Regions from separate parts of the Aeromonas sp. Marseille-Q7275 genome, predicted to be linked through region 3. Evidence: predicted binding sites of a transcription regulator. Region 3 holds the regulator's gene; each other region holds the start of a gene.

Region 1 (9,526 bases), on a different contig from region 3:
GACCGGCCAGCCTGTACTGCCCCCCTTCCGCCATGGGTTCGGGATAGATGAGATAGCCGGCGTATTCGGTGGGCGTGACATCGACTATCTGGGCAGCTTGCCCCTTGAACAGGGCACTGAATAGTTTCTTGAGCATCTTGGTCTCCTCTCTGATGGTTGCATTCTCCTCAAGGGGGGAATCACTGGCAAGCAGGGGATCTTATTACCATTCGTTCTTTGCATTACGAACCATTCTCATTTAGATTTCATCTCATTCCAGCATGAGGTCCATTAATATGTACGTGTGTTTGTGCCGCGGCATCACAGATAACCAGATCCGCAAGGCGGTACAGGCAGGCAAAACCGAGTTCAGACAGCTGAAACAGTCGCTGGAAGTCGGTGCCCAATGTGGCAAGTGCGTGCGCATGGCGATGGAGATCATCGCCACCGAGATCGACAAGCTGGAGTCGGAGCAGGCGCCCCTTTATTACGAAGTGGCCTGAAGCGCCTCTTCCCGACCTCCTCACTTCATCGAGCGGATGCTCTCCCTTGCAGGGGAGCCGATTCGCCATCTTCTTATGGTCATTTTTCTCGACTACGCTCTAGTGATCGGTGCCCTAGGCTCGAACACGAGGAGTAATGTCGATGAAAGGAGATCCCAAAATCATTGCCCACCTCAACAAGGTGCTGGCCAATGAGCTGGTTGCCATCAACCAATATTTCCTGCACGCCCGCATCTACGATGACTGGGGCCTCAAGGGGCTCGGGCACAAGGAATATCATGAGTCCATCGATGAGATGAAGCATGCCGACGAGCTGGTCAAGCGAGTGCTGTTTCTGGAAGGACTGCCCAACTTGCAGGATCTGGGCAAGCTGCGCATCGGTGAGACAGTCGAAGAGATGTTGCGCTGCGATCTGTCACTGGAAATGGATGCCATCCCCGACCTGAAAGTGGCCATCACCTATGCCGAGTCCGTCCATGATTACGTCAGCCGTGACCTGTTCCAGGAGATCCTGGAAGACGAGGAGGAGCACGTCGACTGGCTGGAAACCCAGCTGGACCTCATCGCTCGCATCGGCCTGGAAAATTATCAGCAATCCCAGCTTCATACCGCATCATCCTGAGTGCGGATGTCATCAAGATCTGCCCCCAACCCGCCAAGGCGGGTTTTTTCTGGGCCGCCAGCGTCAAGCCCAGGCATGAATCTGAAACATACGGGCATTACTGTCTGCCAGGCAGGAGCCAACCGGGTGGTTTCCCCAAGTCAGCCACCCCCTTTTACGGCACGGGGCGCACCGCCGGGCTCGGCACACGAGGCTCTGCCCCAAGCCGGATTGAACCATTGCAGTGATCACAGTTACGATGCAGGGCAGAGCAGCACACGCCGCTTTCGATTAGGATACGGCCCTATTCCCATCACTTTGCTACGGATGATTTCCATGGAACTGATTGCACGTGAGATGGCGCCCCACAAGCGGGTAGCCCTGGTGGCTCACGACAACATGAAGACCCCATTGCTGAACTGGGTGCTGCGCCGCAAGGAGGAGCTCAAGCTCCACCACCTCTATGCGACCGGCACCACAGGCACCCTGCTCGGCAAGAAGGCGCAGCTGCCCATCACCTGCCTCTTCTCCGGCCCCATGGGGGGCGATCAGCAGCTCGGCGCCCTGATCGCCGAAGGGAAGATCGACGTGATGATCTTCTTCTGGGATCCCCTCAATCCCGCGGCGCACGATCCGGATGTCAAGGCACTGCTGCGCCTCGCGGCGGTCTGGAACATCCCGGTCGCCACCAACGAAGCGACGGCGGACTTCATCATGGACAGCCCGCACATGCAGCAGGCATTCAGCGTACAGGTACCCGACTACGCCGGTTATCTCAAGGCAAGAACCGAGTAGCCTCAGCCAGATAGCAAAGAGCCGGACAGTGTCCGGCTCTTTCGTTAGAAGGATGGTGGCGGCTCAGCGCTGGAAGCTCTTCTGGGCAAACTTGGGTCTGGCATTCATGATCTGCTCCACCTGCTCGTCGCTCATCTTGCCGCGTGACAGCCCCAGCACCTTGTAGGTCAGCAGCGGCCGTGCCGGCAGCGCAATCATCAGGGCGCGGATCTGGTTTTCGTCCTCTTTCTCTCGCACCGGCTTGCCATAGGCATAGGTCAGCACCCCAGCATCCATCAGGTTTTTGACGGCAGGCTCGGTGATCGGCAGGTTTATGACGCTTTTCCGTTGCAGCACGAACTCCCGCAGCACCGCCTTCTCGTTGAAGTCGAGGAAACCTATCATCTGGGCCAGTTGATCCTGTTGACGACGGGATTGCCACTCGTCACAGGCCCACTCCCAGGCGATCAGGAAACCCTGGCTGCAGAAGTAGGAGATGGCGATCAGCATGCCAACCCCCAGCCAGGCGGCGTGAGCCGTGGCCCACTGACTGACGGCGCCTTTCATCAGCCCGGCCGGGAACAGCAATATGATGCTGCAGCAGAGCAGCAGCCAGACCATCAGCCAGTTGAGGCGATTCAGCTGATAAAAATGTTGGATCCACCGTTTCATCGTTCACCCTTCCCAAGTCAATGTGGACAGTAGTCAACTCATAGCAATCCCTGTGCCAAGGCGAGGATCCTGTGGGCGGGATGCGGATCCTGGCGAGCAGACTGATGGGAATGGTCGCTGGCCAGGTTACATCCCCTTACAACTTGCCGGGGGGATGAGCCGCCATTTTCCTTGTGGGGTGACCCGTCTCTTGGTAAAAACCCCGCACTGTCATTGGGGAGTAGCAACCCGCCCGTGATCCGGGCCGGGCTCATGTCAACATTCTTGGATCTGCCGATCCATGGCATGGGCGGCGATAGCATCTATCGCTCTGCAAGACCTTTGGCCTCGATACGCAAGCCAGCCGGGCGAGCCGTATCGGGTCCATCGGTTGTTCTGCTCGCCTGGCGGTTGCCTATTATGTTGATCACCCTGCTGTTATTTCTGCTCTCTGCCGTCACCATCTACCTGGCCTGCGAATATTTCGTCAACGGTATCGAATGGACCGGCCATCACTTCAAGTTCTCCCAGAGTGCCACCGGCTCCCTGCTGGCGGCCCTCGGCACTGCCTTGCCCGAATGCATAGTCACCCTGAGCGCGCTGCTGATGGGGAATGCCCCCGCCCAGCAACAGATAGGGATAGGCGCCGCCCTCGGTGGCCCCCTGGTGCTCTCCACCATAGGCTATGCCGCCGTCGGCCTGACCCTGCTGCTGTGTATGAGCCGCGAGCACAGGGTCATCAATGACGAGGTGCAGCGCGAGATAGGTCGGGATCAGGCCTGGTTTGTCGGCATCTTCCTGGTGGCGGTGGCCCTCGGCATGGTGGCCTTCACCGGCAAAACCTGGCTGGCACCGTTGTTCGTGCTGGTTTATCTGGTCTATGTGCGACGCGAGCTGAAACAGACCGACAGCCACGAGACCGAGTTACCCTCCCCCCTCAAGCTGGATCCCAAGGCCGGCACCCCGGCCCTTCGCAAGGTGCTGCTGCAGACCCTGGGAGCCCTGGTGGTGGTGGCGCTGGCGGCGCAGCTGTTCGTTCATCAGCTGGAGAGCATGGGTGAGCTGTTCGGCCTCTCTCCCGTGCTGGCGGCCCTGCTGCTGAGCCCGGTGGCGACCGAGATGCCGGAGCTGATGAACGTGCTGATCTGGGTGCGGCAGGGCAAGAACCGGCTGGCGCTGGCCAACATCTCCGGTGCCATGATGATCCAGGGCACCATACCCAAGGCATTCTGCCTGCTGTTCACCCCCTGGTTGCTCGACAGCACCATGATGGTCTCCTCCCTGGTGACTCTGCTGGCGGTGGTACTGCTGTGGTGGGGCTTCAGCCGTGGGCGGATGACGGCGGGCAGGCTGGCCTGCGTGGGGCTGGTATATCTGGGTTTCTGCGGCTGGCTGATGGTGAGCTGAAGGCACCTGGCATCTGAACATGGCGCCATCAGCAAGGGCAGGATCGGATCCTGCCCTTTTTCATGGATTTAGGTTAGCGGGTTGAGCCCCGGGATCAGAACTGCTGGAACCAGCGCTGGATCTGGGCCGGATCCTTGCTCTGGGTCAGGGAGAGCATCAGCAGGATGCGCGCCTTCTGCGGGTTCAGGGTGCCGGCGGCCACGAAGCCGTACTTGGCGTCATCGATCTCGGCATCCAGGGTGGTGGCGCCGGTCGGCACGCGAGCGGATCGCACCACGCGGATGCCATCCTTGCTCGCCTTGGCCAGGGTGTCGAACAGTGTGTGGTAGAGGTTGCCGTTGCCCACGCCAGCGCTGACGATACCGTCAAACTTGGCATCCACCATGGCCTTGGCCGGCAGCTCGGTGGCGTTGGCATAGTTGTAGACGATGCCCACTTGCGGCAGCTTGTCGAGCTTGCTCACGTCGAACGGCGTCTTGCTGGTGTGCAGGCGGGCCGGGCTGCGCTGGTAGTCGATCTTGCCGTTGTGAATGTAACCCAGCGGGCCGAAGTTCGGGGCGGCAAAGGTCTGCACCCCTGTGGTATTGGTCTTGGTGACGTCGCGGGCATCCAGCACGGTATCGTTCATGGCGACCATGACGCCACGGCCCTTGGAGCTGGGGTCGGAGGCGGTAACCACGGCGTTGTAGAGGTTGAGCGGGCCATCGGCACTCATGGCGGTGGAGGGGCGCATGGCGCCGACCAGCACCACGGGCTTGTCGCTCTTGACGGTCAGGTTGAGGAAGTAGGCGGTCTCTTCCATGGTGTCGGTGCCGTGGGTGATGACGATGCCGTCCACGTCATCCTTGGCCAGCAGCTCGTTGACCCGCTTGGCCAGCTTGAGCCACACCTCGTCGTTCATGTCCTGGGAGCCGATCTTGACCACCTGCTCCCCCTGCACGTCGGCCAGGTTCTTCATCTCGGGCACGGCGGCGATCAGGGTCTCGATAGCCACCTTGCCCGCTTCATAGTTGGACTGGGTGGCGGACTGTCCCGCACCGGCTATGGTGCCACCGGTCGCCAGGATATGAACCTGCGGCAGGGCCATGGCCAGGGGGGAGAGGGTCATGCCGAGGACGACGGCGAGCAGGGTCTTGCGGATAGGGTGAGTCATGCTGCAATCCTTTTGGGTTAGTTGACAGCAGCATTTTCATCCAACTCAGCTCGTTTTTAAGTGATCACTCTCAACAATAAAAACAAGTAAACAGAATATTGGTCTGATTTTTACCCATATAGGGATAAATCACTCCGCACTGAATCCCCTGGCTTCGATCAGCGCGATCAACTCGTCCCTGCTCAGCTCGCTCTCGATGACGGCCTTGCGGCTGCCAAAATCGACCCGAGCCTGGCTGACGGCACTTTGGGCCAGCAGCGCCTTCTGCAGGCTGGCGGCACAGCCACCGCAGGACATGCCGGAAATGGTGAGTTCTATGGTCATGGGATATCTCCTCTGTTGATGTGCCGTCAGCCTAAAGCTGACGCTCGCGGCAAGGTCAAGCCCTGGTAACGCGGCCCGTCTTGGCTAACACCTCACCCCATCTATTCCAGGTAGTTCATCAGGGCAGCCCCCAGTCAGACGGCTGGTGACCAGCGAGCCGGGGACGTGGCGAGGAGGGATGATATTAACCGCCAATTTGCACCCCATGACTGGGACCATCACATCCCGATAACGCCTTACCCCATCAGTCCCAAATAGTTCATCAGCGCCGCCCCCAGGCTGGTGGTGACGAGCGAACCCAGGGTAGTGGTGGCGATGATGTTCGCCGCCAGGGCGCTGTCCCCCCCCATGGCGCGGGTCATCACATAGCTGGCGGCGGCGGTGGGGGTGGAGCTGATGAGGAAGAGGATGCCGAGGGCCTGGGGAGTGAAGCCGAGCGCCCAGGCCCCCAGCACCAGCAGCACGGGAATGCAGAACAGGCGGTTGGCGGTGGCCCAGCCGGTCAGCATGGCGCCGCCGCGCAGGGCCTTGAGGTTGAGGCTGGCGCCGGTACAGAGCAGCGCCAGCGGCAGTGTCATGCTGGCGAAGTAGTTGCCGGTGGCGATCACCAGCTGGGGAAGTTCTATGCCGAGCAGTCCGAACGGCAGGGCCGCCAGTATGGCGATGATGAGGGGGTTTCTGACGATCCCCTTGAGGATGGGCTTGATCCCTTTTCCGCCCCCCAGGCTGCGGGTCAGGGTGATCACGGCGAGGATGTTGTAGAGCACTGTGATGGAGCCCACCAGCAGGGCGGCGGCACCTATGCCCTCGGGGCCATAGGCGTTCTGCACATAGGCCAGCCCCATGATCCCCATGTTGCCGCGAAAGCTGCCCTGCACGAAGATGCCCCGCAGTTTCTGCTCGCTGATGAAGCGGGCCGCCAGCAGCTCCAGCACCAGAAAACCGGCCAGGGTGCCGAGCAGGCCGTAGAGGATGAGCCAGGGGCTCGGCATGGTGGAAAAATCGGTGCGCACCATGCTGAGAAACAAGAGGGCTGGCAGGGTGACCTGAAACACCAGACGGGAGGCGGACTCGACGAAGCTGTCGGGCAAGAGACCCAGCCGCTTGAGCCAGATGCCGAGTACCAGCACCAGACAGATGGGGCCAGTGATGGAGAGGGAGAAGTGCAGACTTGCCAGCAGATCCATGATGCGCGTCCTGTGCAATGGCGGAGGCTCCGCCTGGGCAAAAGGGCATTCTAACGCCATGGGCTTGTATTCACAGGACTTAATCACAACAATGTCTGCATCCCGGTTGCCGCCCTCCCCTGTCACGGATCCCACATGGAAAAGAAACTGACCATCCTCGATATCGCTCGCCTCAGCGGGGTCGGTAAGTCGACCGTCTCCCGGGTGCTCAATCAGGATCCCAGGGTCAACGCCCAGACCAGGGCCAGGGTCGAGGCGGTGATCGCCGAGCACGGCTTCGTGCCGAGCAAGTCGGCGCGGGCCATGCGCAATCAGAGCCAGCAGGTGGTCGGCATAGTGGTGTCGCGCCTCGACTCCAGCTCGGAGAACCAGGCGGTGCGCGGCATGCTGGAGACCCTCTACCAGCGTGGCTACGACGCCGTGCTGATGGAGAGCAAGTTCTCCCCCGCCAAGGTGAGCGAGCACCTGGCCGTGCTGGAGCGGCGCGGGGTGGACGGCATCATACTGTTTGCCTTCAACGATCTGGACTACGCCGCCATGGCGCCGCTCAGGGAGAAACTGGTGCTGATGGCCCGCGAGCGTCCCGGCTTCTCGTCGGTCTGCTTCGACGATGACGGCGCGGTACGAGCCGTGCTCGCACACCTCGGGGAGCGCGGCCTGACAGAGGTCGCCTATCTCGGGGTCGAACGCAGCGACCTCACCACGGGGCTGCGCCGCCATCAGGCCTACCTCGACTACTGCCGGGAGCAGGGACTCACTCCCCGCAGCGCCCTCGGGGATCTCGGCCTGCAAAGCGGCTACCGACTGGCGGCCGAGCTGGTCACCCCCAGCACCCAGGCCATGGTCTGCGCCAGCGACACCCTGGCCATAGGCGCCGCCAAGTACCTGCAGGAACAGGGGCGCACCGACATCCTGGTGAGCGGCCTTGGCAGCAATCCCATGCTCACCTTCCTGTTTGCCAACACCCTCAGCCTGGATTTCGGCTACAAGGATGCGGGCATTCTGGCCGCCAGACAGCTGCTCGATCAGATTGAAGAGGGGCAGGCCCCCAGAGCCACCATAGCCCCCTGTCAGCCCCTGTAGTCTATCTTTTCCTCTCATTACCGGCGTTTTGCACTTTTTGTGACCACCGCCACGAATTGGGAACGTTCCCATTGCTGATGTCTGCCACTGGCTTCATGCTGATTGGGAACGATACCAATAAGCGGGCGGTCATTGGCCAGCCGGCAAAGAAACGACCATTATTCATGGAGTCACAGAGGGAAGGCTCATGTCAAAAGTCAACACACAGCATCTGGCACAGCTGATCGAACGGATCGGCGGCAAGGACAACATCACCACCGTCAGCCACTGCCTGACCCGGCTCAGGTTCGTGCTGGCCGATCCGGCCAAGGCCGATCCCAAGGCCATCGAGACCATCCCCTCGGTGAAGGGGAGCTTCACCCAGGGCGGCCAGTTCCAGGTGGTGATCGGCAACGAGGTGGATCAGTGGTACAAGGCGCTCACCGAGGAGATCGGGGTGAGCGGCGCCAGCAAGGATGCCGCCAAACAGGCGGCCCGCCACAACATGAATCCGCTGGAGCGCGGCATCTCCCACCTGGCGGAGATCTTCGTGCCCCTGCTGCCCGCCATCATCACCGGCGGCCTGATCCTGGGCTTTCGCAACGTCATCGGCGACATCAAGATGTTCGACGACGGGACCCATACCCTCACCGAGATCAGCCAGTTCTGGGCCCAGGTCCACGCCTTCCTCTGGCTGCTGGGTGAGGCCATCTTCCACTTCCTGCCGGTGGGTGTCTGCTGGTCTGCGGTGAAGAAGATGGGGGGATCCGAGATCCTCGGCATTGTGCTGGGCATCACCCTGGTCTCGCCGCAACTGATGAACGCCTACGGCATCGGCCAGCAGACCCCGGAAGTGTGGGACTTCGGCCTCTTCGTCATCCAGAAGGTGGGCTATCAGGCCCAGGTCATTCCGGCCCTGCTGGCGGGTGTCTTCCTCGCCTGGGTGGAAACCAGCCTCAAGCGCATCATTCCGGCCTATCTCTACCTGGTGATAGTGCCCTTCATCTCCCTGCTGCTGGCGGTGATAGTGGCCCACGCCTTCATCGGCCCCTTCGGTCGCTGGATTGGCGAGGGCGTCGGCTTCGCCGCCAAGGCCGCCATGACGGGGTCGTTTGCTCCCATAGGCGCCGCCCTGTTCGGCTTCCTCTATGCGCCCCTGGTCATCACCGGCATCCACCACACCACCAACGCGGTGGATCTGCAGCTGATGCAGAGCATGGGGGGCACCCCCATCTGGCCGCTGATCGCCCTCTCCAACATCGCCCAGGCCTCGGCGGTCGTCGGTATCATCCTTATCAGCCGCAAGGAGAACGAGCGGGAGATCTCGGTCCCGGCCGCCATCTCCGCCTACCTCGGGGTGACCGAGCCGGCCATGTACGGCATCAACCTCAAGTACAAGTTCCCCATGCTGTGCGCCATGGTGGGCTCCAGCCTCGCGGCCCTCATCTGCGGCTTCAGCGGCGTGATGGCCAACGGCATCGGCGTGGGTGGCCTGCCGGGCATCCTCTCCATCCAGCCGCAATACTGGGGCATCTACGCCGTCGCCATGCTGGTGGCCATAGTGGTGCCAGTGGTGCTGACCCTGCTGGTCTACAAGCGCCAGCAGGCAGCCGGCAAGCTGGATCTGGCCACGGCCTGATCCACACAACATCGGCGGAGCCCAGGCTCCGCCCTTTTTCGTTGCCCTGTTCCAACCAGTTTCAACCAATGAGCGAACCAACCATGACTCAGACACCCTGGTGGCAAAGCGCCGTGATTTACCAGATCTACCCCAAGAGCTTTCAGGACTCCGGCGCCCGTGGCACCGGTGATCTCAAGGGGATCATGGCCCGCCTCGATTATCTCAAGACTCTCGGCGTCGATGCCCTCTGGCTGACCCCTGTCT
Region 2 (9,526 bases), on a different contig from region 3:
CAGCTATGGTTATGGCAGCAATGATGCAGGCGAGACCCCTAGGGCCTTGGCGATCTGATAAACTTTTTCCAGGGTTACCCTAGTTTCCCCACGTTCGATTTTTCCCATATGACCACGGTCTATACCAGCAATTAGTGCTAGTTTTTCCTGTTGCATACCTCGTGCAGACCGCAGCTCTCGTACATTTTTACCGAATGCAGTTGCGAGCATCGCCAGCTCAAACTCGTCAGAATCCATTTTATCTCCTCACTAGAGGATCTATGGTCTACGTTATACGGCGTGCTGTACACGGCTGTGAGTACACGCATATAATGACACTGCATATAAGCATCATTTCGAGGTGGAAAATGTCCAATCAGCAGATCGTTCTGAGCCAGAATCAAAAAAGTGGCACAGTGACACTAACCTTTCAAGATGCGGATTTCCTAGCCGCAGTAGGAGATTCTTTGAGAGTGGAGTCATTCGTACATGTCACTATCAATCAATCCGTATATGATGAATTTGTTAAGAGCATTATGGTTTCGTTTGTTGCCGAATTTATGGATTTTAAGCAGCAATGGCCGATACCTCAGGAGCTAAGAAAGTGAACAAGTCTCTGACATGATGGAGGGCATTCGGGTCTTTCTCGCGGTTTGCTGTATTGGTGGACTTATTTGTCGCTCATCCTCGTAAAGTAATGCCAACGTAGCCTCAGCTTCTTTGGATTATAACCGGCGCCAATTAGCATTTTTATCGCCTTATGAGTCTCCATAGAGACGGACGTCATTAAGCACCTCTTTAATATCGGTAAACCCAACATAACATCCTAGCCTAGGCGTTCAGTCAGGATCCCATGCTCGATGCGGCTGAGGAGGTCGAGCACAGCCTGAGCGAGTTCGGGCGTATCCTGATGGTTGAACGGACGAACACCTCCTAGGTAACGGGATATATGATCCTGTGTTGAGCAACATGTCAGTACTACAGCTTGCAACTCCGGCACCGGTACAGTGATGGGAGCCCGCCAGCACAAGCCTTACTGACAGTATTAGCCATGGATTGGTCTTGTTGCTTTGGGTCAACCCAAGGAGACGAATCCTACTTTGGGGGCCTGTTTTGTGTTGGACATCGCTCAATCACTCTTAGGTGGCTCTTATTCAAGGGCGCGGATTTTACCGGAATGGCTAACCAAAAACTATACAACCGAGGTTGTCAGGCCGAACAATATTTACGGTCAGCTTTTGTCCCTTGCCGTCAGGGAGGCTGTGCCCGCTCATGAGGGCACAGCCGCCGTCCCCTCGCCGCCGGGGAAGCCTGGCCCTGGTTGACCCGCTGGAGGGGACAGGCACTCAGGACTTCTTTGAGTAGTCTTAAATCTGATAGGGTGACATGTCCGCTGATGGGATATTAAAGGAGCACACAATGAAGAGCCGATCCTGGTTGATTGCCGCCGTCCTGGCACTTGCATCTGGCCCCAGCCATGCCGACTGGGCGAAATTGAAGGAAGCGGCCTCCGAGCTTGGCACCGCGGTGAGCGACACCAGCAAGGAAGCCTGGCAGGGGATCACCGACTTCTCCAAGGCGACCTGGGAGTCTGTCTCCACCTGGGGAGCCGATGCCTACAACAAGGCGGGCGCCTGGACGGAAGAGAGCGCCGCCACCGGCAAGGAGTGGTTGACGGCCGCCGACAAGAAGCTCGACACCATGCTGGAGCCCAAGACCCCCGCCGAGGCCAGAACCGCCCTGGATACCATGGCCGATACCGCCCTGGTACGGCTGTTCAACGAGCAACCCTCCGCCAAGCTGCTGTTTGACAAGGCCTATGGCTATGCGGTGTTCGACTCGCGCAAGTTCTCCCTGATGGTGCACACCAACCAGGGATCCGGGGTTGCCATCAATCGCAAGACGGGCAAGCACACCTATATGAAGATGTTTGGCGCCGGGCTGGCCGCCGGCATGGGGGGCAAGTTCTACCAGCAGGTGGTGCTGTTTGAAGACAAGGCCAGGTTCGATGCCTTCGTCAACAAGGGCTGGGAGGCCACCTCCGAAGTGGGGGCCGTGGCCGGCAAGGAGAGTGCCGAGCTGACCGCCAAGTACAATGGCGGCATGGCCATCTACCAGATCGGGGAGAAGGGGCTGCTGCTCGATGCCAATATCTCGGGTTCCAAATACTGGCTTGATGAGGATCTGAACAAGTGACGAAGGTCCCTGGCTGCGATCCGGTATTTTTCTTTTATCATGTTGAAATACTGCCTGTTTAAATGACGTGACTTGCAGTAAAAAGGGGGCCTTCGGCCCTCTTTTTCATGGGCGCAAGCAAGACACAGTCGTTGAACAAGGAGAGTGGCATGACCCAAGCATCTGAATCTGCCGTGGAGCGGCGCCGGGAGTGGGAGCGGCAGTGCATCTATCTGCGGCTGCAGGAGGGCAGTCCCATGGTCCTCTGGGTCAATGGCGATGAGGTCGCACCCCTGGCGGAAGGGGCGGCTGAGGGGGTCGTCTTCGGCTGGGGACGGGCGGACGAGGCGACCATGGCTCTGGCGCTGGCCATCGTCGCCAGGCTGGTGGCGGTGGGCCTGGCGGACCCTGAGCAGGCCACCGAGAAGGCGCGCTTCCTGCACGACGAGGTGCTGGTCAAGCTGCCAGCGGACGAGCACCGAGATCTGCATCTCGGTTATCTGAAGCTGGTGCTGGGGTGACATGAGTCGGGGCCAGGAGGCCCGCTTGTGGCTCCCCCTTGGCGCCGGCGGCCAGTCCATCTTCCCTTTTGGCACTCTAATTGCTTAAGGCTTGCCAGTGTCAATGATTTGTCTGGGAAGGGAAGATGGAAATTAGCGCAAGCAGCCTGATGCAAGAGATGCAGGCACTCAAGGTCGAAGCCGGTGCCACGCCGCTGACCCAGCCCGGTCGTCCGGTCAACTCGGATTTCGGTCAGATGCTGCAGCAGGCCCTGGACAACGTCAACGAGTTGCAGGGCAGCGCCAACGATCTGCGCACCCGGTTCGATATGGGCGACAAGTCGGTGGACCTGTCCGAGGTGATGATCGCCGGGCAGAAATCCTCCATCGCCTTCGAGGCGACGGTACAGGTGCGCAACAAGATGGTCGATGCCTACAAGACCATCATGAACATGCCGGTATAACTCGGCCCCATGGCGACCGAGCATCACGAAGATGTCAGCAATAAGGACCTGAAGAGTGGCTAACGATCCAAACGGCGATCTGCTGATGAACAACGAGGGGGCTGCCGCCCTCGATGAGCACGAGCAGAAGAGCTCGGCCCTGGGCTTCTTGTCCAACACCGATGTGTTGCGGCAGATCACCCTGATCCTGGGGTTGACCATCTGTCTGGCCATCGCCGTCTTCATCCTCTTGTGGGGCAAGGAGCCGGAGATGCGTCCCCTCGGCACCTTCAACACCCAGGAGCTGGTCTCCACCCTGGATTATCTGGATCAGCAGAAGATCCCCTATCAGGTCGAAGGCAAGAGCGTGCTGGTCAGTGCCGAGAATTATGCGGACATCCGGCTGCGCCTGACCCGCGCCGGCCTCGCCAGCAGCAGCGAGGCCAGCAACGACGGCGAAGCCATACTGCTCAAGGACTCCAGCTTCGGGGTCAGCCAGCGCATGGAGAGCGAGCGTCTGAAACTGAGCCGCGAGCGCCAGCTGGCGAGCGCCATCGAGCAGTTCCAGAACGTCGCCAAGGCCCAGGTGCTGCTGGCCATTCCCAAGGACAACGTGTTCGCCCGCAACGAGCGCAAGCCGAGCGCCACCGTCGTGCTGAGCCTGAAAGGGGCTGCCCTGGGCCAGGGGGAGGTGGACTCCATCGTCGACATGGTCGCCTCCGCCGTGCACGGCCTGGAGCCGACCCGCGTCACCGTGACCGATCAGAACGGCCGCCTGCTCAACTCCGGCTCGCAAGACCCGCTCTCTGCCCAGACTCGCAAGGAGTTTGCGATGCAGCAGAAGCAGGAGCTCGAATACAAACAAAAAATTGACGCCATCCTGATCCCGGTGCTGGGAGCCGACAACTATACGGCCGAGGTGGATCTCTCCCTCGACTTCTCCCAGCAGGAGCAGACCCGCAAGACCTACAATCCGGACCTGCCTGCGGTGCGCTCCGAGATGACGGTGGAAGAGAACAGCGCCAATGGCAGCAATGGCGGCGTGCCTGGTGCACTCACCAATCAGCCCCCCGCCGCCTCCAGCATTCCCGAGCAGGCCGCCGGCGCTGAAGGGGGAACCGGCTCTTCCGGCCGCTCCCGCAAGGAGGCGACCCGCAACTTCGAACTGGACACCACCGTCAGCCACATCCGGCGCCAGCAGGGCGGCATCCGCCGCATGACGGTGTCGGTGGCGGTGGATTACAAGGCCACTCCCGGTGCTGAGGGGGCGGTCACTCGCGAGCCCCGCAGCCAGGCCGAGCTCGATACCCTGCGCCGTCTGCTGAGCGGCGGCCTCGGCTTTGACGTGACCCGGGGAGACACCCTGGAGGTGGTTGCCATTCCGTTCAACCGCCCCGAGCTGGAAGCCGTGGCCGACATGCCTATCTACGAGCAGCCCTGGTTCTGGCGCGCGGTGCGCATCGCCGCCTCGGTGCTGGTCATCATAGTGCTCATCGTCACCGTGGTGCGGCCCATGCTCAAGCGCCTGCTCTACCCGGATGCCAAGCCGGAAGGGGAGCTGGACTTCGACAACCACACCGTACTGGGTGGCGACGACGAGCTGAGCCTGCTGGCGGCCCAGGCCGAGGCCGAGCCGGTGTTCGGCCTGCGGGATGGCCAGCTCAAGCTGCCTGACTTGCACCGTGACGAGGACCTGCTCAAGGCCGTACGCGCCTTGGTAGCGAATGAACCAGACCTGGCCGCTCAGGTCATCAAAGAATGGGTAACGAACCGAGATGCCTGAAGAGAAGAAAAACCAAGTCACCGGTAACGACATCACCGAAAGCCAGCGCCAGATCCTGGATCAGATGGGCGGGATGGAGATGGCGGCGGTGCTGATGCTGAGCCTCAACGAGGAGGATGCCGCCCAGATCTTCCGCCACCTCGAGCCCAAGCAGGTGCAGCGGCTCGGCATGTCCATGGCCTCCATGTCGGATTTCAGTCACGATCGGGTGGCGGCGGTGCATCGTCAATTTATCGACGACATCCAGAAATACACCAACATCGGCATCGGCAGCGAAGACTTCGTGCGCAAGGCCCTGGTGGCGGCGCTCGGGGAGGACAAGGCCAGCAACCTGGTGGATCAGATCATCCTGGGATCCGGTGCCCGCGGCCTCGACTCCCTCAAGTGGATGGATGCCCGCCAGGTGGCCAGCATCATCCAGAACGAGCACCCGCAGATCCAGACCATAGTGCTCTCCTATCTGGAGCCGGAGCAGTCCGCCGAGATATTGAGCCAGTTCCCGGAGCAGGTGCGCCTCGACTTGGTGATGCGTATCGCCAACCTCGAAGAGGTGCAACCGGCGGCGCTGCAAGAGCTCAACGACATCATGGAGAAGCAGTTCGCCGGTGCGGCCGGTGCCCAGGCGGCCAAGATGGGTGGCCTCAAGGCTGCCGCCAACATCATGAACTACCTGGACACCAACATCGAAGGCCAGCTGATGGACTCCATCCGCGAGTCGGACGAGGAGATGAGCCAGCAGATCCAGGACTTGATGTTCGTGTTCGAGAACCTCATCGACGTGGACGATCGGGGCATCCAGACCCTGCTGCGGGAAGTGCCCGGGGATCTGCTGCAACGGGCCCTCAAGGGCTCGGACGACCAGATGCGCGAGAAGGTGTTCAAGAACATGTCCAAGCGGGCCGCCGAGATGCTGGCGGACGATCTGGAGGCCATGGGGCCGATCCGGGTTTCCGAGGTGGAAGCCGCCCAGAAGGAGATCCTCTCCACGGCACGCCGTCTGGCGGACGCGGGCGAGATCATGCTGGGGGCCGGCGGTGGCGAAGAGTTCCTCTAAGCCATGGGCAATGGAATGTGCGATGATGTCGCCCCCTTCGTCCGGCACGCCAGGAGTGTCTTTCGCACATGAATAACAAGAACAGCAAGCTGCGGGGTTATGTCAGACCCGAGACGGACGAGACCCGGGTAGAGGCCTGGGGCTGGCCCGAGATGGAGGTCGAGTCCGAGATCCAGAGCAATGCCCTGGGGCTCGGCCCTGACTGGTATCGCCAGGAGCAGGCGGACGAGATGCCGCCAGAAGAGCAGCCGGAGGAGCCCACCCCCAGCATCACCGCCGAAGAGGTGGAGGCAATCCGCCAGGCCGCCTGGGAAGAGGGGCTGGTCGAGGGGCGGGAGGCCGGTTTTGCCAAGGGGCTCGAAGAGGGCAAGCTGGAAGGCTTGCAGCAGGGCCATCAGGCGGGCCTGGAGCAGGGTCGCGAAGAGGGGCTGGCCCTGGGCCGCGACCAGGTGGAGCAGGAGATTGCCCACTGGCAGGGGCTCGCCGCCCGCCTCGCCAATCCGCTCCAGGAGCTGGATGGCGCCGTGGAGCAGCAGCTCATCACGCTGGTCCAGCAGCTTGCCCGCGCCCTCATTCGCCACGAGGCCGAGACCTCCCCAAGACTGCTGCTCGAAGCCCTCAAGCAGGGCCTTGCCCTGCTGCCCGCCGCCGAGCAGGGGGTCACCCTGATGCTGCACCCGGAGGATGTGGCCCGGGTCGAGCAGGCCTTCGGCGCCGAGGAGTGTGCCCGGCGTCACTGGCGGCTGCAAAGCGATCCCACCCTCTCCCCGGGGGATCTGCAGCTGGCCACCGAACTCTCCAGCATCGATCTGACCCTCTCGGGGCGCATCGAGCAACTGCTGCGCAACTTCCTTCGTGACAATGCCGGCTGACACCCTTTTCCGGTCAGGCACAGGGGAGCCTGGCTGCTGCGCCCCCTCTCCCTTCGCGGCAATGCCGGCTGACACTCTTTTCCGGTCAGGCACAGGGGAGCCTGGCTGCTGCGCCCCCTCTCCCTTCGTGACAATGCCGGCTGACACCCTTTTCCGGTCAGGCAAGGGGAAGCCAGGCTGCTGCGCACCATTTCCCTTCGTGACAATGCCGGCTGACACTCTTTCCCCTTTCTCTCTGGAGGCGCGATGACCGCATCCCTGCTCAGTCGACTGCAAGGCTACCGGGTCCGCGATCTGGCTCCCATACCGCCGGTGGCGGGCAAACTCACCCGGGTGGTGGGGCTGACCCTGGAAGCCATCGGCTGCCGCGCCGCCATCGGTGCCCTCTGCCGCATCGACACCCAGGACGGCGTGCTGGAGGCCGAAGTGGTGGGCTTCTCCGGCGATCGGCTGTTTCTGATGCCGAGCGAGCAGCTCAAGGGGGTCATCCCCGGCGCCCGTGTGGTGCCCATCACCGAGGATCACGGCATCCCCGTGGGCATGAACCTGCTCGGCCGGGTCATAGATGGCATAGGTCAGCCCCTGGACGGGCTGGGCCCCATCATCTCCTCCCAGACGGTGCAGTTCGCCCAGCATCGCATCAACCCCCTGGCCCGTCGTCCCATCCATGAGCCCATGGACGTGGGGGTGCGCGCCATCAACGCCGTGCTCACCGTGGGACGGGGTCAGCGGATGGGGCTGTTTGCCGGCTCCGGGGTCGGCAAGTCGGTGCTGCTCGGCATGATGACCCGTGGCTCGGTGGCGGACGTGGTGGTGGTGGGCCTCATCGGCGAGCGGGGTCGGGAGGTGAAGGAGTTCATCGAGGAGATCCTCGGCGCCGAGGGGCGCGAGCGCGCCGTGGTGGTGGCGGCGCCGGCCGATGCCTCGCCGCTGATGCGGCTCAAGGGGTGCGAGACGGCGCTCGCCATCGCCGAGTATTTCCGCGAGCAGGGGCTCAACGTGCTGCTGCTGATGGACTCCCTCACCCGCTACGCCCAGGCTCAGCGCGAGATCGCCCTGGCGGTGGGGGAGCCGCCGGCCACCAAGGGCTACCCCCCCTCGGTGTTTGCCAAATTGCCGGCGCTGGTGGAGCGGGCCGGCAACGGCAGCGATGGCCAGGGCTCCATCACGGCCTTTTTCACCGTGCTGACGGAGGGGGACGATCTGCAGGATCCCATCGCCGACGCGGCGCGGGCCATCCTGGATGGCCACATAGTGCTGGCACGGGAGCTGGCGGATGCGGGCCACTACCCGGCCATCGACATCGAAAAGTCCATCAGCCGGGTCATGCCCATGGTGACCTCACCTGAGCACATGGAGCTGGCGCGCGCCTTCAAGCAGTTCTACTCCCTCTATCAGCAGAACCGGGATCTCATCACCATAGGCGCCTACAGCCAGGGATCGGATCCGCGCATCGACAGGGCCATCATTCAGAAACCCTATCTGGATCAGTTCTTGCAGCAGAAGATGCGCGAGGTCATTCACTACGACGAAGGCCTGCAATCCCTGCAGCTGGTGGCCATGCCGCTGATGCGTTAACCGGTGGAGAGCCCTTATGAGTAAAGGATTGACGTTGCTGGCGGGCCGGCTGCTGGAGGCCGAACAGCAGGCCGCCATGGCGCTGGCCAAGGCCCAGCAGGATCTCAAGCTGTTCATGGATCAGCAGAACGCCCTCAACCAGTACCGCCAGATCTATCACCAGCAGTGGACGGATCGCGGCCTGCAGGGGATCACGCCCCAGCAGAACAGCCAGTATCACGCCTTCATCAACAAGCTGGAAAATGCGGCGACCCAGCAGTACCAAGGGGTGCTGCAGGTGCGCGAGGCGCTGGCCCAGTGCCGTACCCAGTGGCTCGAAGCCCAGCAGCGGCGCAAGGCCGTCGAGCTGCTGCTCGAGAAGCAGGCGGGACGAGCGCAGCTGAAGGCCCAGCGTCAGGAGCAGAAGATGCTGGACGATTACGCCATACTGCGACGCTATCACCATTCTGGCCTGTAACTTGCTTTCTATTGCCAACACAGGCTAAGACGCCGCCTCCGCCCCTGGATGTGCGGTCATCACAGGATTGTCGTCAGGGATCCCAGCATGATACAGACCCAGTTAAACCTAGCGCCCAGTCAGGCAGTCCCTGCCGACGGCGCCCTGTCGCCCTCGCTCCTCGCCGGGGGGGAAGGAAAGGATCTGTCGCTGGCGGACGGCAAGGCCGCATTTGCCGATGCCATGGCGAGGGCCCAGCTGCTGGGCCAGGAGCCATCGGCCAGTCAAGGGGGTGACGACGCCCAGGCAGTGACCACCCCGGATGCCAAATCTTTGGCGTCTGCCGAGGCAACGGACAGTCAGGAGGCGGCCAGCAAGGCGCCCTCTGAGGAGACCGAGCTTCCCCCCGAGGATTTTCTGCAGCAGCTTCAGGCCTCCCTCAGGCAGGATGTCAGCCTGGTGGTGCCCCCTGCCTTGCCCCCCCAGGAGGTGACGGCGACCGTCGACGGCAATGACTTGCCGCCCGAGTCGCATCCCGTGGCACAGGCCGCGGGGCCTGTGATGGCGGGGGCGGCGCCTGCCTTGCCGGTGGCGGTCGATGGGCAGGGCGCAGAGGCGCTCCCCCTTGAAAATGAAGAGAGCGGGCTCGCCGCTGACAAGGCACCCGTCGCCGCAGGCAAGGGCCAGTCATCGTCGGGTGAGCCGC
Region 3 (9,526 bases):
AAGAGGCCTGCCCGCTGGGTCTGGCCCCGACCTCAAGCACCACGGCGACCCTGGTGATGGGGGACGCCCTGGCCGTGGCCCTGCTGGAAGCTCGCGGTTTCACCGCCGATGACTTCGCGCTCTCGCACCCGGGCGGGTCGCTGGGCAAGCGGCTGCTGCTGCGGGTCGGCGATCTGATGCACAGCGGCGAGCTGTTGCCCCGGGTGGGGATAGATGCCACCATCAGCCAGGCGCTGCTGGAAGTGAGCCGCAAGGGCCTTGGCATGACGGCTGTGGTGGATGAACAGGGGCTGCTGGCCGGTCTGTTCACCGACGGTGACTTGCGCCGGATCCTGGATCTGCAGGTGGACATTCACCACACCCCGATCAGCCGCGTAATGACGGCCAACTGTGTTACCGTAGGGCCTGAGATGATGGCGGCCGAGGCCGTCAAACTGATGGAAACCAGAAAGATTAACGGATTGCTGGTGGTGGATGAGGAACGGCGACCACTTGGCGCCTTCAACATGCACGACCTGCTGAGAGCCGGGGTGATTTGATGCAAGACGTACCGACCCTCTATGGTCCGGTAACGCGCAGCCAGTACGAGAAGGCGGCGCAGATCCGCCTGCTGGTGTGTGACGTGGATGGGGTGCTCTCCAATGGCTTCATCTATATGGGCAACCAGGGGGAAGAGCTGAAAACCTTCTGCACCCGCGACGGTGCTGGCATGCGTGCCCTGCTCAACGCCGGCATCGAGATTGCCATCATCACAGGGCGCAACTCCCGTATCGTCAGCGATCGGATGAGGGGTCTGGGGGTGCGGCACCTGGTGCAGGGGGCGGATCAGAAGCTGCCCCACTTCGAGGCGCTGCTGACCAAGCTCGGTCTGGAAGCGTCGCAAGCGGCCTACATGGGGGACGACACCATAGATCTGCCGGTGATGCAGGCCTGCGGCCTCGGCATAGCGGTGGCGGATGCCCATCCGCTGGTGCTGGCTCGTGCCGATCTGGTGACCCGCCTCGGGGGCGGAGTGGGCGCGGTGCGCGAGGTGTGCGATCTCATCCTGCAGGCGCAGGGCCTGGGCGACTACCAACCAGAGGCTTCGGTATGAACAAGCAGACGTTTCTGTTCGGCCTGCTGTTTCTGGCGGCGCTGGCCGCCTGGCAGCTCGGCGAGATCGAGCTGGCGCCCGAACCGGCTGCCAAGGTAGAGAACTATCAACCGGACTTCACCGCCAAGAACCTGGTCACGACCCGCTTCAACGAGCAGGGCAAGCGGACCGAGCGGTTGGAGTCCGAATATGCGGAGTATTACCAGATCCTCGAGCAGGCCACCTTCGACAAGCCGGTGGTCTACATGTTCGATGAGCAGGGGGAGGCCGAGTGGAAGGTCACGGCCGAAACCGGGGTGCTCAACACAGATGACAACGTGATCCTGCGTGACAAGGTCCATCTGGACGGCCTGCTGCCGGCGTCTTTCATCTCCACGCTGGATACCCCCTATCTGGAGCTGGATCTGGTGACCCAGGACGTGAGAAGCAACCAGCACATCAGCATAGTGGGTCAGGAATTCCAGACCGAGGGCGTTGGCCTGAAGGGCCATCTGGATCGTAAATATTTCGAATTACTGGATAAAGGCCATGCCACTTATTTCAATGAAAAACGTTAATCTGGCCCTCGCGGCCCTGCTGCTGTGCAGTACAGTGAGCGCCAAAGAGTCCGACTTTGCCGAGAAGGTCTATGTGGATGCGGTCAAGCAAGTGGCCGAGATGCAGGACAACCGCATCACCTTCAGCGAAGACGTGATCATCACCCAGGGCACCATCAAGATTAAGGCCGACAAGGTGGTGGTGATCCGCTCCGGCGACAAGGGCGCAGAGGTGATGACCGCCTATGGCAATCCTGCCACCTTCTTCCAGATCCTGGACAACGGCAAGCCGGTCAATGCCCACGGCAACAGCATTCGCTACGAGCTGAAGAACCGTCTGGTCACCATCACGGGCAACGGTCAGCTCAAGCAGGAAGACAGCCAGGTCACCGGCGACCTCATCCGCTACGACATCGTCAAGCAGAAGATGATCGCCGAGAGCAAGGGACCCACCCAGCGCGTCAAGACGGTGTTCCTGCCGGATCAGGTAGAAAACTTCGACAAACCCGCCGATCAGAAGAAGTAGGAAACAGAAGCCATGGCAGTGTTAAAAGCAACGGGTTTGCAGAAGAGCTACAAGCGCCGCATGGTGGTCAGCGACGTGAGCCTGGAAGTGGGCACCGGCCAGATAGTGGGGCTGCTCGGCCCGAATGGTGCCGGCAAGACCACCTCCTTCTACATGATCGTGGGCCTGGTGCAGCGGGATGCGGGTCTCATCACCATCGACGAGCAGGACATCAGCCTGCAGCCCATGCATATCCGCGCCCGCAATGGCATCGGCTACCTGCCTCAGGAGGCCTCCATCTTCCGGCGCCTGTCGGTGTTCGACAACCTGATGGGGGTCATGCAGACCCGCAAGGGGTTGAGCCGCGAGGAGCGTGAGGATAAGGTCGAGCAGTTGCTGGAAGAGTTCAACATCACCCATATTCGCGACAGCCTGGGTCAGAGCCTGTCTGGCGGGGAGCGACGCCGGGTCGAGATTGCCCGGGCGCTGGCGGCAGAGCCGCGATTCATCCTGTTGGATGAACCCTTTGCAGGTGTTGATCCCATTTCGGTCATAGACATCAAGAAGATCATCCAGCATCTGAAGGAAAGAGGGCTGGGCGTGCTGATCACGGACCACAACGTCAGAGAGACGCTGGATGTGTGCGAGAAGGCCTACATCGTCAGCCACGGCAAGATGATTGCCGAGGGGGCGCCGGCCGATATCCTCGCCGATGAGCAGGTCAAGCGCGTCTATTTGGGCGATCAATTCAGTCTATAGTAAGGGGGCACCCCTCATTTTTGTTAGGTGACTGCCTCGCTGAACATAAGGATATCCCGACGTAGATGAAGCCGACATTACAGTTGCGTCTCGGTCAGTCCCTGACCATGACGCCACAATTACAACAAGCGATTCGTCTGCTCCAGCTCTCCACTCTGGAACTCCAGCAGGAAATTCAGCAAGCGCTCGATAATAACCCCTTGCTGGAGCAGGAGGAGAATGAGGCGCAGGAAACCAGCCCGATAGAGCCCCAGGACGCCAGTCAACTCGACTCCAGCGACGCCATGGCGCAGGACAGCATGCCGGATGAACTGCCGGTGGACACCACCTGGGATGAGGTCTACTCCGCCGGGACCGCCCAGAGCGCCGGCCCCATTCATGACGGGGAAGACAGCGTCTATCAGGGGGAAACCACCGAAAACCTGCAGGACTATCTGCTGTGGCAGATGCGACTGACGCCGTTCAGCGATCTGGATGCCGCGATCGCCCTCGCCATCATCGATGCCATCGACGAGTCCGGCTACTTGACCGCCTCTCTCGAAGATATTCAGGCTGCAGTCAGCAGTGAAGAGGTAGAAGTTGAACTGGATGAAGTGGAAGCCGTGCTCAAGCGGGTGCAGCATTTCGATCCGGTCGGCATAGCCGCTCGCTCGGTGCAGGAGTGTCTGCTGATCCAGCTTGGTCAGTACTCGCCGGATCTGCCCTGGCTCAATGAGGCAAGGGAGGTGATCCGCGAGCACATGGACCTGCTCGGCAACCGTGACTACCGCACCCTGGCGCGCAAGACCCGGCTCAAGGAGAGCGATCTCAAGGAGGTGCTGGATCTCATCCAGCAACTGGAGCCCAGACCCGGCAATGGCATCATCCAGAGCGAGTCGCAATACGTGATCCCGGATGTCTCCGTGGTCAAGAAGGGGGCGAAGTGGGTGGTTGAGCTCAACCCGGATTCGGCGCCGCGCATCCGTGTCAACGAGGCCTATGCGGCCATGGCACGCAATGCCCGCAGCAGCACGGATACCCAGTTCATTCGCTCCCATTTGCAGGAGGCCAAGTGGTTCATCAAGAGTCTGGAGAGTCGCAACGACACCCTGCTCAAGGTGGCCAGCTGCATCGTCGAGCAGCAGCAGGGCTTCTTCGAATACGGTGAAGAGGCCATGAAGCCCATGGTACTCAACGACATCGCCGAGGCGGTGGAGATGCACGAGTCGACGATTTCACGGGTGACGACCCAGAAGTACATGCATACGCCCCGTGGCATCTTTGAACTGAAGTTTTTTTTCTCCAGTCATGTCAATACGGAGGGAGGAGGAGAGTGCTCATCGACCGCAATTCGCGCCCTGATCAAGAAGCTGGTGACGGCCGAAAACCCGGCCAAACCGCTTAGTGATAGCAAGATCGCGGATTTGCTGGCCGAACAGGGTATTATGGTGGCGAGACGCACGATCGCAAAGTACCGTGAATCCTTGTTGATCCCGCCATCCAATCAGCGCAAACGCCTGGTTTAGGCAAACAAAAGGAAGACGTTATGCAAATTAACCTGACCGGACACCATGTCGAGATTACCGAAGCTCTGCGTGATTATGTGAATAACAAATTTGCCAAACTCGAGCGTCACTTTGACCATATCAACAACGTACATGTGGTGTTGAGCGTCGAAAAACTGAACCAGATCGCCGAAGCCAAGCTGCACGTCAGCGGGGGAGAGGTGTTCGCCAATTCGCAGCATGCCGACATGTATGCGGCGATTGATACCCTGCTGGATAAACTGGATCGGCAGATCATCAAGCACAAAGATAAGTTAAATCAAAAATAACTATGCAACTTGAACACATACTGAGTCGGGACTGCACCAAGAGTGCGGTCCCTTGTACCAGCAAGAAACGCGCCCTTGAGATCATCAGTGAGCTGGCCGCAGAGCGCCTCGGCGCCTCCCGCCAGGTGCTGTTCGAAAGCCTGCTGGCGCGGGAAAAGATGGGCAGTACCGGGATCGGTGCCGGTATCGCCATTCCCCACGGCCGGATCGACGACGCCTTTGCGCCGACCGCCGTGCTGATGACCTTCTCCGAACCCATCCCTTTCGATTCTATCGACAATCAACCGGTTGACCTGCTCTTTGCATTGCTGGTGCCGGAAAGCGAGTGCAAGCAGCATCTCAAGACCCTTTCCCTGATGGCATCCAAGCTGGGTGACAAGGCCGTCTGCCGCCAGTTGCGCCAGGCGACCAGCGACGAAGAACTCTATCAGATCATGACTTCGGCCTGATGCCGGGTCTGACACCGCCACGTTGGCGTGAGGGGACAAGATGCAGTTAATAGTGGTAAGCGGTCGTTCGGGCTCCGGCAAGACGGTGGCCCTGAGGGTGCTGGAGGATCTGGGTTACTACTGCGTGGATAACCTGCCGGTCAACCTGCTGCCCCAGCTGATCGTCTCGGTGGAGAGCCAGTATGACAAGCTGGCGGTCAGCATAGACGTGCGCAACCTGCCGACCCAGCCAGACAAGCTCGACAACCTGCTGACCCAGGTGCGCAACGAGGGGCGAGTGGAGTTCTCCAGCTTCTTCTTCGATGCAGACAACGGGACCCTGCTCAAGCGCTATGGCGAGAGCCGTCGGCTGCACCCTCTGTCCCGCAAGCAGCTGTCGCTGGATGAGGCGATCCGGGAAGAGACCCACCTGCTGGCGCCCCTCTCCTCGACCGCCGATCTGCGCATCGATACCACCAACCTCAGCATCCACGACCTCAGCGAGCTCATCAAGACCCGGGTGCTCGGCAAGAAAGAGAACGAGCTGGTGCTGGTGTTCGAGTCGTTCGGCTTCAAATACGGCATCCCCAAGGATGCGGACTTCGTGTTCGATGCCCGTTTCCTACCCAACCCCCACTGGATCCCGGAGCTCAAGCCGTTTACCGGTCAGGATGAGCCCGTGGCCAACTACCTCTCGGCCCAGGCGGACGTGATGCTGTTCATCCAGCAGATAGAGAACATGCTGGTGACCTGGTTGCCCCACCTGGAGCGCAACAATCGCAGCTATGTGACCGTCGGCATAGGTTGTACCGGCGGACAGCATCGTTCGGTGTTCATCGCCGAGCGGCTGGCCAGCACCTTCCGACTGCTTGGCAAGAACGTGCAGATCCGTCACCGCACGCTGGACAAGCGCTCCACCCAAGCCTGACAGACCCACAGGATGTTCAGATGACAGTTTCCGCCTCGGTAGAAGTCAAAAACAAGCTGGGAATCCATGCCAGACCGGCCATGATGCTGTTCGAGCTGGTGCAGGGATTCGATGCCCATGTGCTGCTGCGCAACGAGGACGGCATCGAGGCCGATGCGGACAGCGTGATCGGCCTGCTGATGCTGGACTCCGCCCAGGGCAAGCAGGTGGAGGTGCAGGTGGAGGGCCCGGAAGAGGTGGAGGCCCTGGCCGCCGTGGTGGCGCTGTTCACCTCGGGCTTCAACGAGGAGTGAGCGACGCCTCCTCTGCCGTCATGAGCCGGCGCGCGCCAGCGCCTTGAAGTCGTAAAAGTCCCGACAAGCCAGCAGAGCCCTGCTGGCTTTTTCGTTCATCAGCACCAGAAACAGATCGTAGAGCCCCATCGCCTCCTCATAGTCCGCCTTGCTGATGGCGAGCACGAAGACGAGGGTGGCGGTCTCGCCATTGCCCCAGTCGATCCCCTGAGGGGCCAGCACGGTATAGACCAGGGTGCGGCGGGCCAGCAGGCCGAGGGAGTGGGGCAGGGCTATGCCCTCTCCCAACATGGTGGAGACGATGCGCTCCCGCTCGTGCAACGACCCCCTGAAGCCCGGCTCTACCAGCTGCTCGGACTCCAGCTGGTCACAGATGCGGCCAAACAGCTGCGCCTGGCTGAGCGGCTCTGTGACCACCATGAAGTGGTCGGCATCGAAGTACTTGTCCAGCAGGTAGGGGCGGGTGCGGTCGATCAGCACCAGCTTGCCGAGCTGCTCCAGCTGGTATTGGGTCGGGAAGGGGGCGACCTGCACCACGGGGGCGTTCTTCTCGCTCACCTTGACGGTGCTGATGACAAAGTCCTGCTCGATGTGCGCCAGTCCCTCGTAATCCCGTACCGATTCCAGGCTGGTCAGCTGCAGCTGGGGGTACTCCCGCCGGATGCGTGCCTCCAGTACCCGGAAGGTGGCGTTGCCCGCATCGCACAGGAGCATGGCCTGGGGACGACGGGTGTAGCCGATGTCATGGTGGCGCTCCAGGCCGACCCCGATATGGATCACCAGATAGCCGATCTCGTGATGGGTCAGCCGGTAGGGGGTCTGCCTTATCCACTCCGAGATGGCGGCCAGCGTGATGTCGTAGGCGAGGGGATAGTACTGCTTGATGTGGTCCGCCAGCGGGTTGTGGCTGCCTATCTGGTATTTGACCCGCAGCAGCATGGCGCTGATGTGGGTCTGCAGGTCTGCCCGCAACTGCGGGTCGGCGCGCAGATCATAGGGGTAGTGCTGGTGGATGTAGGTCAGCAGATGCTCCACCAGCTGCTCGCTCTCGGCGGCCATGGCAGGGCTGAGCTGGGGGGTATCGGCAGTGAGGCGGGCCTGGATCTGGATGGCGAGGCAGGCGATCTCCTCCTCCCCAGGCGGAGTCAGGGTCGGCAGCTCGCCATAGATGTCGCGGGCCACCGCGGCCAGGGTCTGGGTGATGTCGTCGCTGGCAAACTCGCGCAGCTCGTGGCCCGCCGCCTGACGCAGCAGGGCGACGGCGCAATAGATGGCGAGCTGTTGCAGGCTCTCGTCGGCGAGGCGCAACTGATGGCGGCCGAGCTGGTCGTGAATATGGTTGCCCACCACTTCCAGGGTCTTGCTGGGGCAGAGGGTGGGCGGCAGGCTCTGCAACGGGTGGTTGTTCAGCAGCTCCTGGCACAGCAGCTGAGTCAGGCAGGCACGGATCGCCGTCTCGCTCCCCTGGATGCGCATGCCCAGCCGTGGCTTGCTCTCTATGATGAGCCCGAAGTGGGCGAGCCGCTCCCTCACCTGTGCCATGTCTCCCTGCAGGGCCGCCCGGCTCAGATACCAGGTATCCGCCAGCTCATCGAGCTTGATCCCCTGCTCCGCCGTCAGCAGCAGGATCTGCAGATGCAGCACCCGCTCGCGACTGGTGCGCGGCAGGCTGCTCTCCTGCTCCTGTGCCGCCAGCAGCGCATCAAACAGCCCCTGATTGTAAATCTTGAGTTGATAGCCGGTGCCGCGCTGGTGGATCAGGTGGGCGCCCTGGGTGGCGATCAGTTCGTTGAGGGTCGCCACGTCGGTGCGCACTGTGCGGGTGGAGACATTGAGGCGACGGGCCAGCTCCTCCTGGGGCAGCGGCTCGGCATGGAGCTGGGTCAGCAGTTGATGGAGCCTGGGGTGGGGCAGCTTGATCATGGGGTGAGGCAAGACTCCTGTTGCGAAATAAAGGGTCGATGTTAACAAGGGGGTCATCAACAAGCCAGACACCGGCCAGTGATCGGACCGGTGCCTGCGGGTGTCGTTATGCCAGCAGCGCCTTCACCGTGGCGAGCAGGGTGCGCACGTCCTCGGGGCGGGTCTGGCCGCTCTCGCTGTCGATGATGGAGCTGTAGACGTGGGGGATCACCTTCTCGACCCCGGCCTCCAGCGCGATGCGCACTATCTCCTCGAAGTTGTCGAGATCGATGCCGCCGGTGGGCTCCAGCCAGAAGCCGTGACGGGCACAGGCCTCGGCCACCGCCCGATACTCGTCGCGGCAGGCCAGGCCTCCCATGGGGAAGAACTTGACCGAGCTGCCACCCATGTCCTTGAGCAGGGCGATGGCGGTGTCGATGGGTACAATCCCGTCCGGCTGCTGGCTACTCAGGGGGCCGGTGGAGATCTTCACCATCCCCGGCGTGCCGGTGGGAGAGACAAGGCCATTGACGATGGTTTCAGGCTGGCCCAGCAGTGCCCGGCTGGGGCCTACTCCGGTGAACACCTGGTTGACGTGCTGGGGCTGCAGCTGGCGAGCCAGCTCGGCTACCATGGCGGACTGGCGCGGATCCCCTGCGCCAAGCCCGATGGAGAGGGCGTTGTCGATAAGCCTGGCGTACTCCCCCATGTCGGCGACGGCGGAGGGCACATCCGGATAGTTTTTCGAGAGCACGCCGACCAGCACGTGCCCCTCGGCCGCCTCATAGATGTCGACGGCATTCTGTCTGGACCCTGCCAGCACGTTGAGGCAGACGCGATCACGGTAGTAGTTGGGAACAAGGGACATCAGTGATCCTCCTGAATTAGATATGGTCTTGGACGACGGCATGCTGTTTGGAACCCGCTAATACATCGAGGCAGACGCGTTTACGGTAGTAATTAGGGGTAAGAGACATCAGTTGTTCTCCTGAACGAGGTGGGCAATGGCGGCATGGATCTGGTCGAGCTGGGGGAGGCTTACGCTGCGCACGTCGATCTCGATGTGCCCCTCGTTGGCCTTGTAGCCGCGGCAGTAGATGGCCGGATTGCCCTGCTGCAGACGGGCCACCAGTTGCACCGTGGTCATGCCGATCTGAGCGTGGTCGAAGGCGATATCGGTGCGGGCTATGTCGCGCCCGGCGCTGTCCCACACCACCCGGGCGGTGACACCGGGCAACTGGTTGAGGCGCTCGATGAAGGACGCCATCT

What was found. Region 3 encodes sigma-54, which starts transcription at its own class of promoters, with help from an activator protein. Its sites were predicted from a motif close to TGGCACNGTTTTNGCTT; they were not measured.
Region 1: the regulator sigma-54 is predicted to act here: its motif matches at 2,571-2,587, upstream of ACWPWQ_RS14900 (superinfection exclusion B family protein).
Region 2: the regulator sigma-54 is predicted to act here: its motif matches at 2,745-2,761, upstream of fliE (flagellar hook-basal body complex protein FliE).

The regions. Positions count from the first base shown of each region.
Region 1 is NZ_CBCPLW010000015.1:86,920-96,445, forward strand. It holds gene ACWPWQ_RS14880 (HlyU family transcriptional regulator) at 1-136, opposite strand, end outside; gene ACWPWQ_RS14885 (bacterioferritin-associated ferredoxin) at 276-482, shown strand; gene bfr (bacterioferritin) at 625-1,104, shown strand; gene ACWPWQ_RS14895 (methylglyoxal synthase) at 1,420-1,878, shown strand; gene ACWPWQ_RS14900 (superinfection exclusion B family protein) at 1,942-2,529, opposite strand; yybP-ykoY riboswitch at 2,733-2,840, shown strand; gene ACWPWQ_RS14905 (sodium:calcium antiporter) at 2,929-3,915, shown strand; gene ansB (L-asparaginase 2) at 4,010-5,068, opposite strand; gene ACWPWQ_RS14915 (heavy-metal-associated domain-containing protein) at 5,198-5,392, opposite strand; gene ACWPWQ_RS14920 (AEC family transporter) at 5,629-6,579, opposite strand; gene treR (trehalose operon repressor TreR) at 6,715-7,662, shown strand; gene treB (PTS trehalose transporter subunit IIBC) at 7,850-9,280, shown strand; gene treC (alpha,alpha-phosphotrehalase) at 9,364-9,526, shown strand, end outside.
Region 2 is NZ_CBCPLW010000034.1:760-10,285, forward strand. It holds gene ACWPWQ_RS20750 (helix-turn-helix domain-containing protein) at 10-237, opposite strand; gene ACWPWQ_RS20755 (hypothetical protein) at 348-587, shown strand; gene befA (beta cell expansion factor BefA) at 1,399-2,175, shown strand; gene ACWPWQ_RS20765 (hypothetical protein) at 2,325-2,675, shown strand; gene fliE (flagellar hook-basal body complex protein FliE) at 2,801-3,118, shown strand; gene fliF (flagellar basal-body MS-ring/collar protein FliF) at 3,174-4,880, shown strand; gene fliG (flagellar motor switch protein FliG) at 4,873-5,934, shown strand; gene fliH (flagellar assembly protein FliH) at 6,003-6,806, shown strand; gene fliI (flagellar protein export ATPase FliI) at 7,053-8,384, shown strand; gene fliJ (flagellar export protein FliJ) at 8,401-8,841, shown strand; gene ACWPWQ_RS20800 (flagellar hook-length control protein FliK) at 8,929-9,526, shown strand, end outside.
Region 3 is NZ_CBCPLW010000018.1:27,357-36,882, forward strand. It holds gene ACWPWQ_RS16185 (KpsF/GutQ family sugar-phosphate isomerase) at 1-539, shown strand, start outside; gene kdsC (3-deoxy-manno-octulosonate-8-phosphatase KdsC) at 539-1,093, shown strand; gene lptC (LPS export ABC transporter periplasmic protein LptC) at 1,090-1,650, shown strand; gene lptA (lipopolysaccharide transport periplasmic protein LptA) at 1,637-2,155, shown strand; gene lptB (LPS export ABC transporter ATP-binding protein) at 2,168-2,893, shown strand; gene ACWPWQ_RS16210 (RNA polymerase factor sigma-54) at 2,959-4,398, shown strand; gene hpf (ribosome hibernation promoting factor) at 4,419-4,706, shown strand; gene ptsN (PTS IIA-like nitrogen regulatory protein PtsN) at 4,709-5,155, shown strand; gene rapZ (RNase adapter RapZ) at 5,196-6,062, shown strand; gene npr (PTS phosphocarrier protein NPr) at 6,083-6,355, shown strand; gene ACWPWQ_RS16235 (BglG family transcription antiterminator) at 6,374-8,278, opposite strand; gene dagF (2-dehydro-3-deoxy-phosphogluconate aldolase) at 8,385-9,125, opposite strand; gene ACWPWQ_RS16245 (DgaE family pyridoxal phosphate-dependent ammonia lyase) at 9,234-9,526, opposite strand, start outside.